DNA from 4 places in the Pontibacillus sp. HN14 genome. Region 2 is predicted to be linked to each of the others. Evidence: predicted binding sites of a transcription regulator. Region 2 holds the regulator's gene; each other region holds the start of a gene.

Evidence for each region. Region 2 encodes Rex, which represses fermentation and respiration genes when NADH is low (regulators of the CRP and FNR family bind a similar motif). Its sites were predicted from a motif close to TTGTGAAATATTTCACAA; they were not measured.
Region 1: pflB (formate C-acetyltransferase) is a predicted target of Rex. The motif match lies at 1,741-1,758, and genes of this name have one in related genera.
Region 3: LQ226_RS16825 (formate/nitrite transporter family protein) is a predicted target of Rex. The motif match lies at 2,226-2,243, and genes of this name have one in related genera.
Region 4: LQ226_RS02060 (cytochrome ubiquinol oxidase subunit I) is a predicted target of Rex. The motif match lies at 2,111-2,128, and genes of this name have one in related genera.

Annotation. Positions count from the first base shown of each region.
Region 1 covers NZ_JAJOLR010000001.1:1,313,713-1,317,895, reverse strand. The annotation lists gene pflB (formate C-acetyltransferase) at 1-1,694, opposite strand, end outside; gene LQ226_RS06825 (DUF4181 domain-containing protein) at 2,024-2,386, shown strand; gene LQ226_RS06820 (hypothetical protein) at 2,856-3,722, shown strand; gene LQ226_RS06815 (NUDIX hydrolase) at 3,752-4,183, shown strand, end outside.
Region 2 covers NZ_JAJOLR010000010.1:3,764-7,946, forward strand. The annotation lists gene LQ226_RS19635 (ABC-F family ATP-binding cassette domain-containing protein) at 1-1,637, opposite strand, end outside; gene LQ226_RS19640 (redox-sensing transcriptional repressor Rex) at 1,935-2,612, shown strand; gene LQ226_RS19645 (MDR family MFS transporter) at 2,755-4,167, shown strand.
Region 3 covers NZ_JAJOLR010000006.1:94,586-98,768, forward strand. The annotation lists gene LQ226_RS16805 (anti-sigma factor) at 1-875, shown strand, start outside; gene LQ226_RS16810 (hypothetical protein) at 860-1,159, shown strand; gene LQ226_RS16815 (hypothetical protein) at 1,192-1,473, shown strand; gene LQ226_RS16820 (divergent PAP2 family protein) at 1,592-2,056, shown strand; gene LQ226_RS16825 (formate/nitrite transporter family protein) at 2,266-3,108, shown strand; gene LQ226_RS16830 (Na-translocating system protein MpsC family protein) at 3,763-4,183, shown strand, end outside.
Region 4 covers NZ_JAJOLR010000001.1:400,612-404,794, reverse strand. The annotation lists gene LQ226_RS02065 (cytochrome d ubiquinol oxidase subunit II) at 1-633, opposite strand, end outside; gene LQ226_RS02060 (cytochrome ubiquinol oxidase subunit I) at 630-1,982, opposite strand; gene LQ226_RS02055 (ABC transporter ATP-binding protein) at 2,192-4,021, opposite strand; gene LQ226_RS02050 (ABC transporter ATP-binding protein) at 4,034-4,183, opposite strand, start outside.

The sequences.
Region 1 (4,183 bases), on a different contig from region 2:
TTTCCGTATTTCGGATAATCTCCTTCAATTTCGTAATCCATGACTAAGCCATTCTGATCTCTAATCGTTTTTACGTTAGCGTAACGGATGGCGCTCAGGGAATCTGCCACAACTGATAACCCTGCAATGCCACATGCCATCGTGCGTAGAATCTCCCGGTCGTGAAGAGCCATTTCAATTCGTTCATAGCTATATTTATCGTGCATGTAATGGATAATGTTGAGCGTGTTAACGTAAAGTTCAGCCAACCAATCTAGCATGTTGTCATATTTATCCATGACCTCATCGTAGTCTAGATACTCTGATGTTATGGCTGGATATTGAGGAGCTACCTGAACTTTCAGGACCTCATCTATTCCCCCGTTAATGGTATAGAGCAAAGCTTTGGCAAGGTTAGCACGAGCTCCGAAGAACTGCATTTGTTTTCCGATGGCCATAGCCGATACACAACAAGCAATGCCATAGTCATCCCCGTAGTATTCTCTCATTAAGTCGTCATTCTCGTATTGAATGGAACTTGTTTTAATAGACATCTTTGCACAATATTTCTTAAAGGCAGGGGGGAGATTCACTGACCACAGGATCGTTAAATTTGGTTCTGGAGCAGGGCCAAGATTATCTAACGTGTGCAAGAATCGGTATGAACTCTTCGTCACTAGTGGGCGACCGTCCTCTGTCATGCCTGCAATGGACTCTGTAACCCAGGTCGGGTCTCCGCTGAAGAGTTGGTTATACTCAGGTGTTCGGGCAAATTTAACCAGCCGCAGTTTCATAACGAAATGATCAACAAGTTCTTGAGCGGCCTCTTCTGTCAGTCTGCCTTCCATCAAATCGCGCTCTATATAGATATCAAAAAAGGTAGAGACGCGCCCAAGACTCATGGCAGCTCCGTTTTGTTCTTTAATCGCAGCCAGGTAGCCTAAGTAAAGCCACTGGAAAGCTTCCTGGGCTGTACGAGCCGGTGTAGAGATATCATAACCATAAATCGTTCCTAGTTCTTTTAGTTCATCGAGTGCTCTTAGCTGTTCAGATACTTCTTCTCGTTCCCGAATAATTTCTTCTGTCATAGCTAGTTGACTGAGTTTATCTTGATCTTTCTTTTTCTCTTCAATTAAGCGGTCCACACCGTAGAGAGCGATACGTCGATAATCTCCTATAATCCGACCTCGCCCATAAGCATCAGGGAGTCCGGTAATAATACCAGCCTTACGTGCTAATTTCATCTCAGGTGTATAGGCGTCAAAGACACCCTGGTTATGGGTTTTTCGAAATTCGGTGAAGATCTTCTCGACCTCTTCATCAAGTTTATATCCATAGGCTTCAAGAGATGCAGCCGCCATTCGGATTCCCCCAAATGGTTGGAGGGACCGCTTGAAAGGTTCATCAGTTTGAAACCCCACAATTTTTTCAAGACTCTGATCCAAATAGCCCGGGCCATGTGAGGTAATAGTCGAGACGGTTCGTGTATCTAAATTAAGGACACCGCCCTTATTCCGTTCCTCATTTGTTAAATGCAGGACCTTCTTCCATAAGATTTCAGAGCTTGATGTAGGACCTTTCAGGAATGTTTCATCCCCTTCATAAAGCGTGTAGTTCTGCAAAATAAAATCTCTAACATCAATGGAATCTTGCCATTTTCCTTCTTTAAAACCGTTCCATGGTGGACTGCTTTGCGTGATGACAGATGTGTTCATCTCTAACGCCTCCTCGCCGGTTAAGTGATAGGATTTTCGTTACTTTATGCTCAGTGTTTCACAATCTTTCTACACTTTTATTATACTCCCGTATGATGTAAAAAACAGTATTTTAAAGGAATGTTCTTACAATGTTCAAATTTATCCAATTACGTTGTAAATCGGTGATAAATCTGAAATAATTTATAAAATGGCGGTGTGGAAAAATGTGGGGATTGAGTGTTTGGTACTAGAGTCTCTGAGCATAAGATCGAGGTTAGAAATTAGGAGTGTTAATACTTTAGCTTTTTATGAATAGTTTATAATAGGCGCGTAGGAGGTGGACGTATATGACCTTTGTTGTTTTAGTCATTTTATTGCTGTTGATTTTAAGTTTGGAATACTTGCTCAGGAAGAAATTTAAGATCGAACGTCAATCCATTACAGATACCAAGGGAAAACACGTGGACCGCTTCGGAAGGGGGATGACTGTACTCATAGCCATCAGCGTGTTAACTTATGCGATCTTTGAAGATCCTGAAGAGGTTAAGTGGTATTACATGGCGATTGTTGGCATTCAATTTGGGTATGAGGCTTTCATGCAGTGGATGTTTATCAAAGGGTCTAAGGAATATATCATCACACTCGTCTATTTGGCCCTTGGTTTGTTTACGATATATAATATTGACCTTTTATTTGCAGGCTTTATGTAAGGAAGTGGGGACTTATGAAGGTGGAAGTGTAGTTTAACTGGAATAGGTCTTTCAACCAGAAAAGGAAAGCTCTTTTTTAATGACTCTGAAATAGACCAGAGTAAAGTTAAACAGATTAAGTGTAGAAGAAGTTTAGGATCTTACATAAAGAAAATGAACTTTTCAAGCAATTAGATGGAATATTGTGGTTGATGTTTTGGTGGGTTTTTGGAATACTAGATTTATGCATAAATGCTACGGTAGTCAAAGGGGGAGAGGGTATGCAGTTATTGATTGCAGTTTTAATGATTTTGGCCCCTGCTTTATTCTTAATCAATTGGAAAAAGTCTGGGTATGATTGGGGCACAGAGGAGTCAGATAACAACTAAGTAGTGACAAGGGCCGCATCTATTAAAGAAGTGGCCCTTTATATTTGTGTAAGTGGGACGATTGTAAAAGTGAAAGGAAGAGATGAAAAGTGTTTACTAGAATGGAGCCTATATACCAATCCCACAACCTTCAAAAGTTCATAGCTACATGGAAAGATGAGCGGAAGATTAAAGGGCTTTTAAACCAACAAGGTTTAGAGTGGGTGTATGGAACATACATAGAAGAGGAGTTAGTCGCTTTGTTAATTGGATGGAAGAATGAACTCCACCCCTATGCGACCTATATAAATATCTTTCGGAGCGATCGTTATTCATGGAGTGAGATTGAAGGTGAAGGGTTATGGAAGCCTGTTTCGGACGAAGGTTTTTTTCAAATCATAGTAGACGAATCTGAACACGAAAAAGGGTACCAACTTAAAAAGAAGGGATTCATAGAATTACGTAAAACCTATCTCTCATGCCTTGATGTAACAGGAGTAAAGGGTACACAAATGAAGACTGATTATATTAAAACGCTTGAATGGGCATTGGGGGACGCAAGGGTAAGTAAACAATTGTTTATGCTCGTTAAAAGAACATATGAAGAAACTCATAGAGGAAATCCAGTAAAAGATATGAACCCCTATGAATGGAAGGAACTTTTATTAAATGATTATGTGTTGAAAAAGGAGAGCTTTGTATTACTTGATCCAGATACTGACGGAGTAACCGGCTTTTCTTTTCTTCACAATTCCGGCGATCCTGATATCTTGGAACAAGGATGGTTGGGGGTAGATGAAATAGATTGTATAGATAGGTTATACGATGTGATTCAATTACAATATTCACTCGCACAAGGGACCGGAGTAAAAAAGGTAGAGGGTGAGTTTGATACGACTAGTCCTTATGCTATGTGGCTGATGGACACCTTCCCTTTTATGAAAGGTGACGTTCTCATTACATATCAATTGGGTTCTAATCATAGCTAAACGCTTATATCAGTGAGGGGTAAACAAAAATGACAAATCAAGATCGTGAAGAATCTGTAATAGTCCTTGCTCAAATAGAGAATACCTTTATCCTTATTAACCAATATAGAGAACCTCTTCACATGAATATTACACAATTACCCGGAGGGGGAGTAGAAGAAGGGGAAAAGCTTGAAGATGCAGCAAGAAGAGAATTTAGGGAAGAAGCAGGCTTTTGTTGTGGGAAGTTACACTATATAGGTGAGCTGTGGCCGGCACCCTGGATGTCTAATGAGGTGACTCATGTATTCTTTACGAATGAGGTTTCTGAACAACTCGGACAAAGATTGGAGGCGCATGAAACGATTGAGGTCAGCTTTCTTCCTGTCAATGATTGTATAGAACGTATTCAAAAGAATATATACAAAGACGCAGAGCTATGTTATGCGGTATTATTAGCTCAATCTAAAGAACTATTCTCA
Region 2 (4,183 bases):
TCAGCGATGTCCCTGGCTTCTTGCTTTTTATCTAAATAGTAATCGTAGTCTCCAAGGTAAAGCTTTGTATCTGTTCCGTTTAGCTCTAACACTTGTGTAGCGATACGGTTAATAAAGTAACGGTCGTGGGAGACAAATAGAATCGTTCCTGGGTAATCCATTAGAGCCGCTTCAAGCACTTCTTTACTATCTAAATCTAAGTGGTTCGTTGGCTCATCCAATACAAGGAAGTTTGATTTCTCAAGCATCAACTTCGCCAGTGCGATTCTCGCTTTTTCTCCGCCACTTAATGAGTTAACGGTCTTTAAAACGTCGTCTCCTGTGAAGAGGAAGTTTCCAAGCACGGTACGGATATCCTTCTCATCCATTAACGGGTATTCATCCCATAGTTCATGAAGGACAGTCTTGGTAGAATTGAGCTGCGCCTGTTCCTGGTCATAATAGCCAATCTGCAAGTTCGTTCCGTATTGAATCGTACCACCTGTAGGGGAGAACTTCTCAATAATGTTCTTTAGAAGCGTTGTTTTACCAACACCGTTTGGTCCGACAAGGGCAAGACGCTCTGTCCGGTTTACGTCAAAGGATACATGTTCAAAGACAGGCTTTTGACTTTCCTCGTATTGGAAAGAAAGGTCACGGACTTTCAATACATCATTACCGCTTCTTCTGTTGATGTCGAAGGAGAACTTAGCTGACTTTTGATCGCCTTTAGGCTTATCCACCTTTTCCATCTTCTCGAGTTGTTTCTGTTTGCTTTGGGCTCGTTTGCTTGTGGAAGCTCGGGCCATATTTTTTTGGATGAAATCTTCCATCCGTTTCATTTCCGTTTGTTGTTTCTCAAACTGTTTCAGATCGCGTTCATAATTGGCAGCTTTCGCATCAAGGTACTTGCTGTAGTTGCCGTGGAATTTCTCAGAAGATTGATAGGAGATCTCATACACGACATTGACCACTTTATCAAGGAAGTAGCGGTCGTGGGAGACGATGACAACGGCACCTGGATAGCCCTGCAAATACTGCTCTAACCAATTCAACGTATCGATGTCTAAGTGGTTCGTTGGCTCGTCCAGCACGAGGATATCAGGTTTTGATAGTAAGAGTTTACCTAACGCAAGCCTTGTCTTCTGACCACCACTAAGCGTTGCGATTGGTGTGGATAAATCGAAATCTCCAAAGTTCAGCCCATTCAGGACAGCTTTTACGTCAGCCTCATATCGGTAGCCTCCGTCCGTTTTAAATCGGAGCTGGAGTTCGTCATAGTCTTTTAAAAGCTTCTGGTATTGTTCATGATCATTGATCAAATCTGGATTCGCCATTTGTTCTTCCATTTGGCGGAGCTGTTTCTCCATGGCTTTCAGATGATCGAACACGGCGATCATTTCATCCCATATGCTTTTGTCGGATTCGAGTCCGGTGTGCTGCTCTAAATACCCCAGTGTTGCTTCTTTCGGTTTATGGAGCTCACCTTCTTCATATGAAAGCTCTCCTGCCATAATTTTGAGCAAGGTCGATTTTCCTGCTCCATTACGGCCAACAATGGCAATTCTGTCATTGGTGTGTACTTCTAATTTAATATTCGATAGAATAAGATCAGCGCCGAAGCGTTTTGTAATATTATTCATTTGCATAAGAATCATGATCGTTCACCTCAATGAGTTAAGTGTATCTTACGGAACGCGTGTGAAGCAAGGTTCGTACGTTGAGGGGATAAGGGTTATTGGTTGTGGTCGGGATGTTTGTGAAATTAGAAACATTTCTTTACAATTAATAAGGACAATCCATCAGAGAAACAAGAAATAAAATACGCGAGATTTTTATAACAAGGATGATTCCACATGATCCTGCAGTAGTGGTTATAGAAAATGGAAGCGTTAACGGTGTGGCCTATATGGAATAGCTACACTTGTTACGGTATGAAATGAGGGGGATAAGAGATGGAGCTAGACCAGGCAAAAATACCACAAGCGACAGCTAAGCGACTGCCCTTATATTATCGCTTTATTAATAACCTTCACAGTCAAGGTAAACAAAGAGTATCATCTAAAGAGTTGAGTGAAGCCGTTAAGGTTGATTCGGCTACTATTCGCCGTGACTTTTCGTACTTCGGGGCATTAGGGAAGAAAGGATACGGCTATAATGTGAACTACTTACTTACATTCTTCCGTAAGACCCTGGACCAAGACGAGGTGACACGAGTCGCCTTAATTGGTGTTGGGAATTTAGGGACCGCCTTTTTACATTATAATTTCACTAAGAACAACAATACAAAGATTGAGATGGCTTTTGATGCGCAGGAAGAGAAAGTCGGGAACGATATAGGTGGTGTACCGGTCTACCATATTGATCAACTAGAAGAGCACCTCTCAGATGGGATCTCTGTTGCGATCTTAACTGTTCCGGCCAACGAAGCCCAAAGAATTGCTGATCGCCTTGTTGAGGCGGGGATCATTGGTGTCTTAAACTTCACACCAGCGCGTATATCCGTTCCAGAGGGAATACGTGTCCACCACATAGATCTGGCTGTAGAGTTGCAGGCACTAGCATACTTTCTAAAACATTATCCTCTCGATCATGAAGAGGCATCAGAAGAGGAACCAAAAGGGGCTGAATAAGCCTCTTTTTTTGTGCTTGTTTTCCTATTTAATTGTAGTCTGCTTTCAATAAGGTCGAATTGGTTTTGAGGATCGGGATATGTGATATAGTAGAAAATAGTTCGAACATCGAAAGAATCTGAAATGAAAGAAGGGACGCAGCATGAGCAAATTATCAAGTAAATGGCTCGTCGTTGTATCCGTCTTATTTGGAACATTTACAGTCATTTTAAACAACAGCATGCTGAATCCGACGCTTCCGCGCTTTATGGAGATATTCGATGCTGATGCTGTAAGTGTAGGGTGGATGCTCACGATCTTTATGGTAGCCATGGGGATGACGATGCCGTTAACCGGTTTTCTTGGGGACCGTTTCGGAAAGAAGAAAGTGTATGTAACAGGTCTTGTGATCTTCTTAATCGGTTCTGTATCGGGGTCTTTATCGCCTACCCTGAGCCTCGTTATTCTATCACGGGCTGTACAAGGGGTTGCCGGTGGTTTAATGATGCCTATTGCCATGGCGCTGATCTTTAATGCCTTTCCAAAGCACGAGCGAGGACTGGCTGTTGGTGTATATGGGGTTGCTGCGATGGTTGCACCTGCCATAGGTCCAACGGTAGGTGGCGTCATTATTCAGTTTTTTGATTGGCCTTTTTTATTCTTATTTAATATTCCTTTTGGACTGATTGGTATTATTTTATCTTCTAAATATTTAGTCGAAACGGAAAAAAATCCTTCTCTTAAATTCGACACCATTGGCTTTATTTTGGTGACGATTGGTGTCGGAGGAATTCTCTTTGCACTTGGAAGAGGGAAGGAATTAGAGACGTTACTAACGGCTAGTAACATAAGCCTGATCGTTGTTGGGATTCTTTCTGTTGTGGCGTTTGTTCTGGTGGAGAACCGAAAGAAACAACCGCTGCTCAACTTATCTGTCTTTAAAGTTCCGACCTATGCCGTGTCTGTTGTCGTGACAGGAGCGGCTTCGATTGGGCTATTCTCAGGAATCTTCTTATTGCCGCTTCTCATTCAGAACGTATACGGCTTAAGTGAGATTATGACCGGACTTCTCTTTCTCCCGGCTGCAGCGCTAAGCGGTGTATCCATGTCCATTGGTGGACGGATCCTTGATAAGAGAGGACCGAAATCGGTTATTCCGATTGGGTTATTCGTAATGGCTTCGGCTACAACAGCGCTCGGATTCCTGGAGCTGTCGACGCCTTACTGGCTCATTCTTCTATTAAACGCGGTTCGCGGAGCCGGTATGGGACTCAGCAATATGCCGGCCACAACGGCTGGTATGAATGCTATACCAGATGAGCTTGTCGCACAGGGGTCCGCGATGAACAACGTACTAAGACAGATGACGTCTTCTTTCGGTATCGTATTCTTCTCGATCTACTACGAAACAAGACGTGCGGTCATTGCAGCGGGTGAAGCTAATATGACAGAAGCCACGCTACAGACGCTGAATGAAGCCTTTCTAGTATCAGCTGTCGTGATTGCGTTAGCTATCCCATTCTCCTTTATTATGAAAGGAGCAGACAGTTCTTCTGAAGAGGAAGGCGAATCCTGATTGGATTAAGAAAGGG
Region 3 (4,183 bases), on a different contig from region 2:
CTGTACTGACGGTTTTACTCCTCATTATCCCAGTTCTTGAATTAGGCAGTAAGATGTATTATGTCGGGAAAGCAGGAAAGCTTGTTGATCTCACAACGAAAACCATTTATCTGACAGAACCGAATGTCACCATTGATGACGATCGTCTGGACGTTCGCGCCAGATTCTTTAACCTTACGTTTTCCCTTGATCTCTACAAACAAATAGGCGGGGAGAAGGTTCGGATTGGAGATTGGGATGTGCTTTATGAGCTCGATAAGGTGGATTATCCTGATTATCCGGACCGGGAGTATGTGATTGGGGATCCACCACTTGATATCCCCCATCCAGAAGAGAAAAAGCTTTATCATCCTGATGACCCTGCACCCAATTCTGATTGGGAGCGCTTAGAAGCATTGCCTGATGGCACGGTAGCTGAAGTATATGTATCCTTTGATCAGCTTTATGAGGAAGGAGAAGTATTGAACCTACTTGGGTCCATGCGAAGTGAATGGCAGTGGTTTGCTGTTAACACAGGTCTTGAGGCAAGTGGTAAAAGCACAGAAGGCGGCTATCTAACGCCAATTGGTTATCCAACGGATTCAAACGAGCGGGTATGGTCCCCCCGTGAAGGAATCGATGATAATGGCAGCTCGAACAAGGAGCAATTCCTCCGGGTTATGAGGGAGTTAGAACAGTATGAAGAACAGGCAACAGATATAGCCAGGACCAAGTGGCTTGACCTTAAAGAACGGAATGATTACCTAGACAAGAACGGCGTTACAATCTATGGCGGTGTCGTGACAGGACCTGTAGAAGAATTGCTGTCTTTACGTGACAAAAAGGAAATTCAGCATATGAAAGTCGGGGAGGTGCGCTTATGGAATTACGATTGAAAAAAGGCTCTTCTAATGAAACGCGCTTTGGGATGGTATCCATCATCCTAGCCCTTATCTTCTTAGTGTTTCTGAACGCTTTGGTGCTAACGGATCGTATGATTCTTCCGGGTGCTTTGTTCATGCCATTACCTGGTATTGGGATCGTTTTTGGATTAATTGGGCTGATTAGGTTGAGAAAGAAATTCTCTTATTCTGTCTTTGGAATTCTGTTGAACGGTGCTTGCTACGTTATTTTATTCTTATATTTTGTGGCCAGTTTATCCGTTTATCCAATTCCCTAATGGTGAGGGAACTTTTTAGAGGAGGGTAAGCTTTGAATAAAAGAGCTTTTCATATCTATAATATACTGGTTTTACTGGTGCTTCTTTGTTTCAATCTTCTCGTTTTATTTGCGTTTGGGATAGGTGAAGGTGGTATAGATGTTGCGGCAATGGTCGCGCTCGTGTTCTCATTTTTGCTTTGGGGCGTATTTTATTTCATTCAATTTGTTCGAAACGAGAAAGTATGGAGAATAGCCTGGTTCTGTATTATGGTGGTTGTCCTGTACTTGTGGGAAACAGGGTATGGGGCCTGGGTTGGCAGGGTGATCTTTTAAAGGATTATAGCCGTTGTGTGAATAGATGCCTATTTCTCCGCTTAAATCATTCAATATCGGGTAATGGAATTAAATAAGTCCATACTGAAGATGAGATGATTGATTGGAGGAAGAAACGATGAAGAAAATGAACCGAGGAATTCTGACCGCGATCTCATCCATTGGAATCGCACAGGCACTTAAGATCCTGACCCATAAGAAGCTTTCAGGAAAATGGGATGTAACGCAGGTTGCCACAACAGGCGGGATGCCAAGCTCACACTCTGCCGGCGTGTGTGCGCTCGCCACATACTTAGCTTCTCATAAAGGAACACGTCACACCGAAACAGCTCTAGCAACCGTCTTCGGAGCAATTGTCATGTATGATGCACAAGGCATTCGCCGCCACACTGGTGAAATTGCACGCCTTGTTAATGAATTAGAAGATAGTTTTGCCTCTTTAGCTGGTGACTTTCCTAGCTTTGAATTTGTAGAACGTGAGAAAGAATTAAAAGAACTTCTCGGCCACCAACCTGTTGAGGTACTAGGTGGAGCCATCTTAGGATGTTTACTAGGCTTTGGTTCTGCGAAACTGGAGAAGTAATGAACGTATACGGAACCTCTCATACACACGTATGGGAGGTTTTTTTAGTAAGAGGAACCATATCTATAGGAAATGTCAATATATATCAGAATCGGAAGCGCTATCAAATTCTATATATGACAAAATCGTGAGAACAGTTGCTGATTAGAGGAAACAAGCATATGATTATATGTGAAATAGTTCACAAGTTAATTGAGGTGGTGGTTAACATGGAGGAGAAAACGATTGACCTACTTATAGAAAAAGCATTAGGGAAGAAAGAAATGGTGGAGGTGAGCCCGAGTCATTATTTAATAAGGGCGGCGCTCGCAGGCATATATATTGGATTTGCACTTATTCTATCTTTTCAATTGGCCCAACCGTTCTATGAACAGCATGCACCTTCAACCTATTTGATAAACGCTTTGTTCTTCGGGATTGCCTTTTGCTTAATTATTTATGGCGGTTCAGAACTCTTTACATCCAATACGATGTATATGACGGTGTCTTCATTAAAGAAAGAAACCACCTGGGTGGATACGCTAAAGGTGTGGGGCTACTGTTATGCCGGAAATGTGGTCGGCATCCTATTCTTTACCGGAATGATCTACATGACAGGCTTACTTCAAACAATTCTGCCAGACGAATCCTTGCTCATTGCAGCTGCCGAGAAGAAAATGAACGTCCCGACTTCTCAACTATTCTTCCGCGCCATCTTAGCAAACTGGCTTGTGTGTTTAGCCGTATGGCTTCCAATGCAAGTCAAAGAAGATATCTCAAAGATTCTCTTGATGATGCTTCTCGTGTTCACCTTTTTCATTTCAGGCTATGAACACAGCATTGCCAACATCGCCTTATTCTCACTAGCCCTCTCATCCCCTCACACAGCACTCGTGAGCATGGGAGGATTCATCCATAACCTAATCCCTGTCACCCTTGGCAACATCATCGGAGGTGGTTTCTTTGTCGGAGCCGTCTACGTCTACTTAAATCAGAAAAAACAACCAGCTCCAATGTCCATAAAAGCACTAAAGCCATTAAAAAAACGCCCATCCAAAACCTCGCATGTTTAAGTTAGATCTAGAGGGGGAGAATACTCTTTTTACTTTCGCTTGAGTAAAAGGTTGAATAACTGGTGATTTTCAAGGTATGCCTACAGCTGTGGGGACGCTCGTAAAACTATAGTCAGGGGTGTCTGGGGAACGGGGAGACTCCTACGGGAGAGAGAGGTAGACGAGACCCCGGAATGAGCGTAGCGATTGAGGAGGAACATATAAGGAAGCGGAAGTTCGACTAAAACCGTCACGTCCTGTGACAACGTCGAACGACCCCACCTCGTGTGGGGCCCGTGGAAAGCGAGTCGTTCCCCAGACACCCCAACCTCTCATCAAACATAGCGTTCCCAACCCCATAAAATGTATTATATTCAAGCTTCCTAAATGGAGCATGAATATATAAATAACTTTGTTTCACCAAGTTTTAACATTATTATTTAAAAATAATGGAAACAGCGTTATAATAGCTGTGGGAGAAATGAATAAACTTTTCTCCAATAATAGAAAACCACAAGTACTGTCTACCGAAGCCATCGAAGGTCAGCCTTCTTTGGCTTTTTTGAACGCTCCAATTCAACTCACATGCAGCTTCGGCAATCTTTTGTTTAGCTTATTTTCTCAAGTGGTATATCGAAGAATAATAGAAACTGCAAGAGAAAAGGGTTGAGAGAGATGGAAGAGAAGTCTATGCAAGCTGAGTTAGCGAGTTATACCGGAAAGCTTTTACGAGAGCATTATGGCAAAGGGCCGGCTTCGGTCTATGTTTCCATTAAGCATCCGTTTATTACATTTTATCTTCGGGATTTCCTCACCCCAACAGAACGAGTGCTTCGTACTCAAGGGCACGATCAGAAGGTCGAAGAGACACGAGATCTCTTAATGAAGCAGGTGTTGCATGAATTAAAAGCCACCATAACCGTGGTAGCTGACCTGCATGTAGAGAACCTATATTATGACTGGTCATTAGAAAATCGGACAGGAGTGATCCTCGGCGTCCTGTCAGAAGATAAAACGAACAAAGATGAATCGTTTGCCGAATATCCGGCAAAAGATAAGCTGCATAAAGAAATTAATCGTGTAAGCGCACAAGTAG
Region 4 (4,183 bases), on a different contig from region 2:
AATGATTGTAGGAGAACCCCAGAACAGGGTGTATTTCCTCATCAATTCAAGCGCAGGTTGATCATTTGCTTTTGAAGCATAAAAAGTTAAAAATGCTGCACTAATAAACAAAACAGATACAATCGCTAAAAAGACAACGCTCCATGAATATGGACTTGTTAACAATTCACCCGTTAATAGGCGTACCCCATTATCCGTTTCCTCTATAAAGCCACCTTCTGAGATGGTCATAGCTGTTGAGAGTGAGGCCGGAATGAGTAATCCTGTGGCGCCATATAAAAACATGAAGACATTACTCTTTTTAGACCCATAGTTTTCAAAAGCGTAAAATGATCCTCGAATAGCTAATAACACAATGGCAATACTACCAGGTATAAGAAGGGACTGACCAAAATAATAGGCTGAATCAGGGAAGAAACCGACGAGCCCCACGAAAAAGAAGACAAAGAACACGTTCGTAACTTCCCATACAGGTGATAAATAGCGACTAATAAGTTGGTTAATGATGTGGTCTTGTTTGGTGACTTTCGCATAATAAGCAAAGAAACCTGCCCCAAAATCCACAGATGCTACGATTAGATAACCATATAAAAAGATCCATAAGACTGTGATCCCAATCATTTCATAGCTCATTTAAGATCCCCACCTTTCTCTACCTGAGGATACCGTTTTTCTAACTCAAGTTCGGCAGGATTGTGTTTGAACATTTTCCTTAGTACAGATACAGCCCCTATACCAAGAACGATATATAAAGCTAAGAATAATAAGAACATCCACCCAACATTAGGAGAGGTAGTTGCTCCTTCTGCTACCTTCATAAATCCTCTCAGAATCCATGGTTGACGACCAACTTCTGCAAAGATCCAACCAAATTCCACTGCTAACATCGCTCCTGGACCATTAATGACAATCAACCAAAGTATCCATTTGTTGTGTTGATTCCATTTCTTAATCTTAGTTAATAGCAGATACAAGAACGATACTCCTAAGGCATACATGCCAAGCATCACCATTAAATCAAACATATAGTGAATCCAAAGTGGTGGTGTTTCATCTTCAGGAAACTCATTTAGTCCTGTTACTTCACTATCAAAAGATCCGTGTGCTAAAAAGCTCAAGGCATTTGGTAATCGAATAGCATTTTGTACTTCATTATCCTCATTTAAGGTACCAAATACAACCAGGTCTGCTTTCTCTTCTGTTTCAAAGTGCCATTCAGCAGCAGCTAATTTCTCTGGTTGTTCATCTGCAAGGAATTTAGCAGACAAATCCCCCGCCACTGCTGTCATGATCGCGAATATAAAAGTCGCTACCATCGTAAGCTTTAAAGCTTTTTTATGATAAGCTGACGACTTCTTCTTTAAAATAGCAAAAGCAGCGATCGCTGCTAATATGGCAGCTGACGTTAAGTAGCTTGATGTCACCACGTGGAACACCTTTGTTGGTGTAGCCGGATTGAACATCGCTGCAAGTGGATCAACGGAGGTTAACGTTCTGCCTTCTAATTCAAACCCTTGAGGTGTATTCATAAAAGCATTGACCGTTGTAATAAAGAAGGCCGACATGGTCGATCCGATAATAACAGGTATAGAGAGTAACCAGTGATAGATCGGATTCTTAAAACGATCCCACGTATATAAATAAGCCCCTAAGAATATAGCTTCAAAGAAAAAAGCAAAGGTTTCCATAAACAGTGGCAGAGCAATGACATTTCCCGCAACTTGCATAAAGCTAGGCCACAATAATGAAAGCTGTAATCCAATAGCTGTCCCCGTTACAACCCCGACAGCTACTGTAATCGTAAATCCTCGTGTCCAACGTCTTGCAAGCAGCGTGTAGTTAGGGTCTTTCTTTTTAATTCCCACAAATTCCGCAATCGAAATCATAACAGGAATCCCGACACCTACCGTGGCAAAAATAATATGGAAAACCAGAGTTAAGCTTGTTAACATCCGGCTCATCATGGCACTATCTAATTCCATTGTGCCTGACCCCCTTCATGTATTAAACCATTTGGTTCATTTATCGTTATGGGCTCTTTACCCTATTTCCAATGTAGTTATAGTATAAACCCTCATTCATTTTCTTTGGGAATGTACGAATGACAGTTTTGTGACATATTTCACAAACTCATTTATTAAGAGTGATCTCCATAAAAAAACTCTAACCTAATGAGGTTAGAGTTTCTTTGTTACATAGCATCGAGCATCTGGAATTGTGTTTTAACGAGCTCAAAGTATTCCCCTTTGAGCTCCATTAACTCACTATGATTGCCTTGTTCTAAAATACGTCCATGCTCTAGCACAATAATATTGTCAGAATCACGAATCGTAGATAGACGGTGAGCAATTATAATGGCTGTTCGCCCTTTTAATAATCGGTTCAATGCGTTTTGAATTTTCACTTCTGTCTCTGTATCAATGGACGAAGTTGCTTCGTCTAATATCAAGATTTTCGGATCCGCTAGTAAAGCACGCGCAAAGGATAACAGTTGACGCTCTCCGGCAGAAAGAATATTCCCACGCTCTTCTACCTCTGTTTCATAACCATTAGCGAGACGTTGAATGAAATCATCCGCACCTACTACTTTAGCAGATTCCATGACTTCTTCATCTGTAGCATCAGGGCGTCCAAAGCGAATGTTCTCCATAATCGTACCAGAGAAGATAAACGTATCTTGAAGAACGACACTAATTTGCTGACGCACACTGTTTAACTTAACGTTTCTTAAGTCATTTCCATCGATCTTAACTGATCCATCAGTAGGATCGTAAAAGCGGCTAATCAGATTAGCGATTGTGGACTTCCCGCTTCCTGTATGACCTACAAGCGCTACAGTTTGACCTTGCTTAATCTCTAGGGAAATATCATGTAAGGCTACACGATCCTCATCATATGAGAAACGAACATGATCAAATTCAACATGACCTTTCATATCTGGCAGTTCTACTGCGTCTTTCCGATCTTCTACATTCGGTTCTTCATCTAAGAATTCAAAGATTCGTTCTGAGGCAGCCATGGCCATAAGTAGTTGATTATACATCTGTCCGAGTCTTGAAATAGGCTCCCAAAACATTCCTAAAAACGTAGAGAACGTAACAAATGTACCAACCGTTATCTGGTCGTTAATAATTAAAAATGCACCATATGAGATCAGGATGACCGTACCAACCGCATTACTCATCTCAACGAACGGTCGGAACATAGCACTTTTCTTCGTGGCATTCCGCCATGATTCAAAGTTATCACTATTTACCCCATTAAAATATTCCGTGTTTTCTTTCTCCTGAGAGAATGATTGGGTAATGCGAATCCCCTGAATGCTTTCATTTAAGTGAGAGTTTAGACGGGATTGCTGAATTCGTACATCTTGCCATGAGCGCCTGATGTTTCGGCGTAGTTTTGTTGAAATAAAAACCATGATTGGCAAGATGACCATGATTGCTAGTGCAAGTTTAGGACTTAATACAAGCAAGATCACGACAATCCCTACTAATGTAACAACATCCATTAAGAGGTTAATGATTCCGTTTGTAAAAAGCTCTTGTAATGAATTGATATCATTCATAATTCGAACAAGAATGGAACCTGCTGATCGATTATCAAAGAACTTGTGTGACAATCGTTGGACGTGTGAGAATAAGTGCTTCCTTAAATCATAAATGACGTTCTGTCCTAATATATTCACCCATTTAATCCGTAACGTATTCCCTATAAAACTTAATATATATAAAATAGAGATACCGATTACGAGTTGAATAAGTAAATTGGTATTTTCCTCTTCAATTGCAAGATCAATCGCAACTTTACCAATTAATACAGGTACAATCAGTCTTACGATCGTTGATATAAACATAGCAATGATCGCGGCAGGGAGCAGTTTTTTTGAGTATGGCTTTAGATACTCTAGCATTCTCCCCATCTGCTGCCAGTTAAAAGGCTTTTCAATGGCCTGATCTTGCGTATATTTAAAACGCTCGAGATGAGGACTTTTATATTCTTGTTTCGGTGCTTTCGCCATGTCTCTCCCCCCTTATCCTTGATTAGAAGCTTGAAGAATCGCTTCTTTATCCTGGTATTGAATATCATAGATCCGTTGATATGGACCTCCGTTGTCTAACAGTTCGTCATGGACTCCACGCTCGACTATTCGACCGTCTTCTAGTACTAGAATCTCATCCGC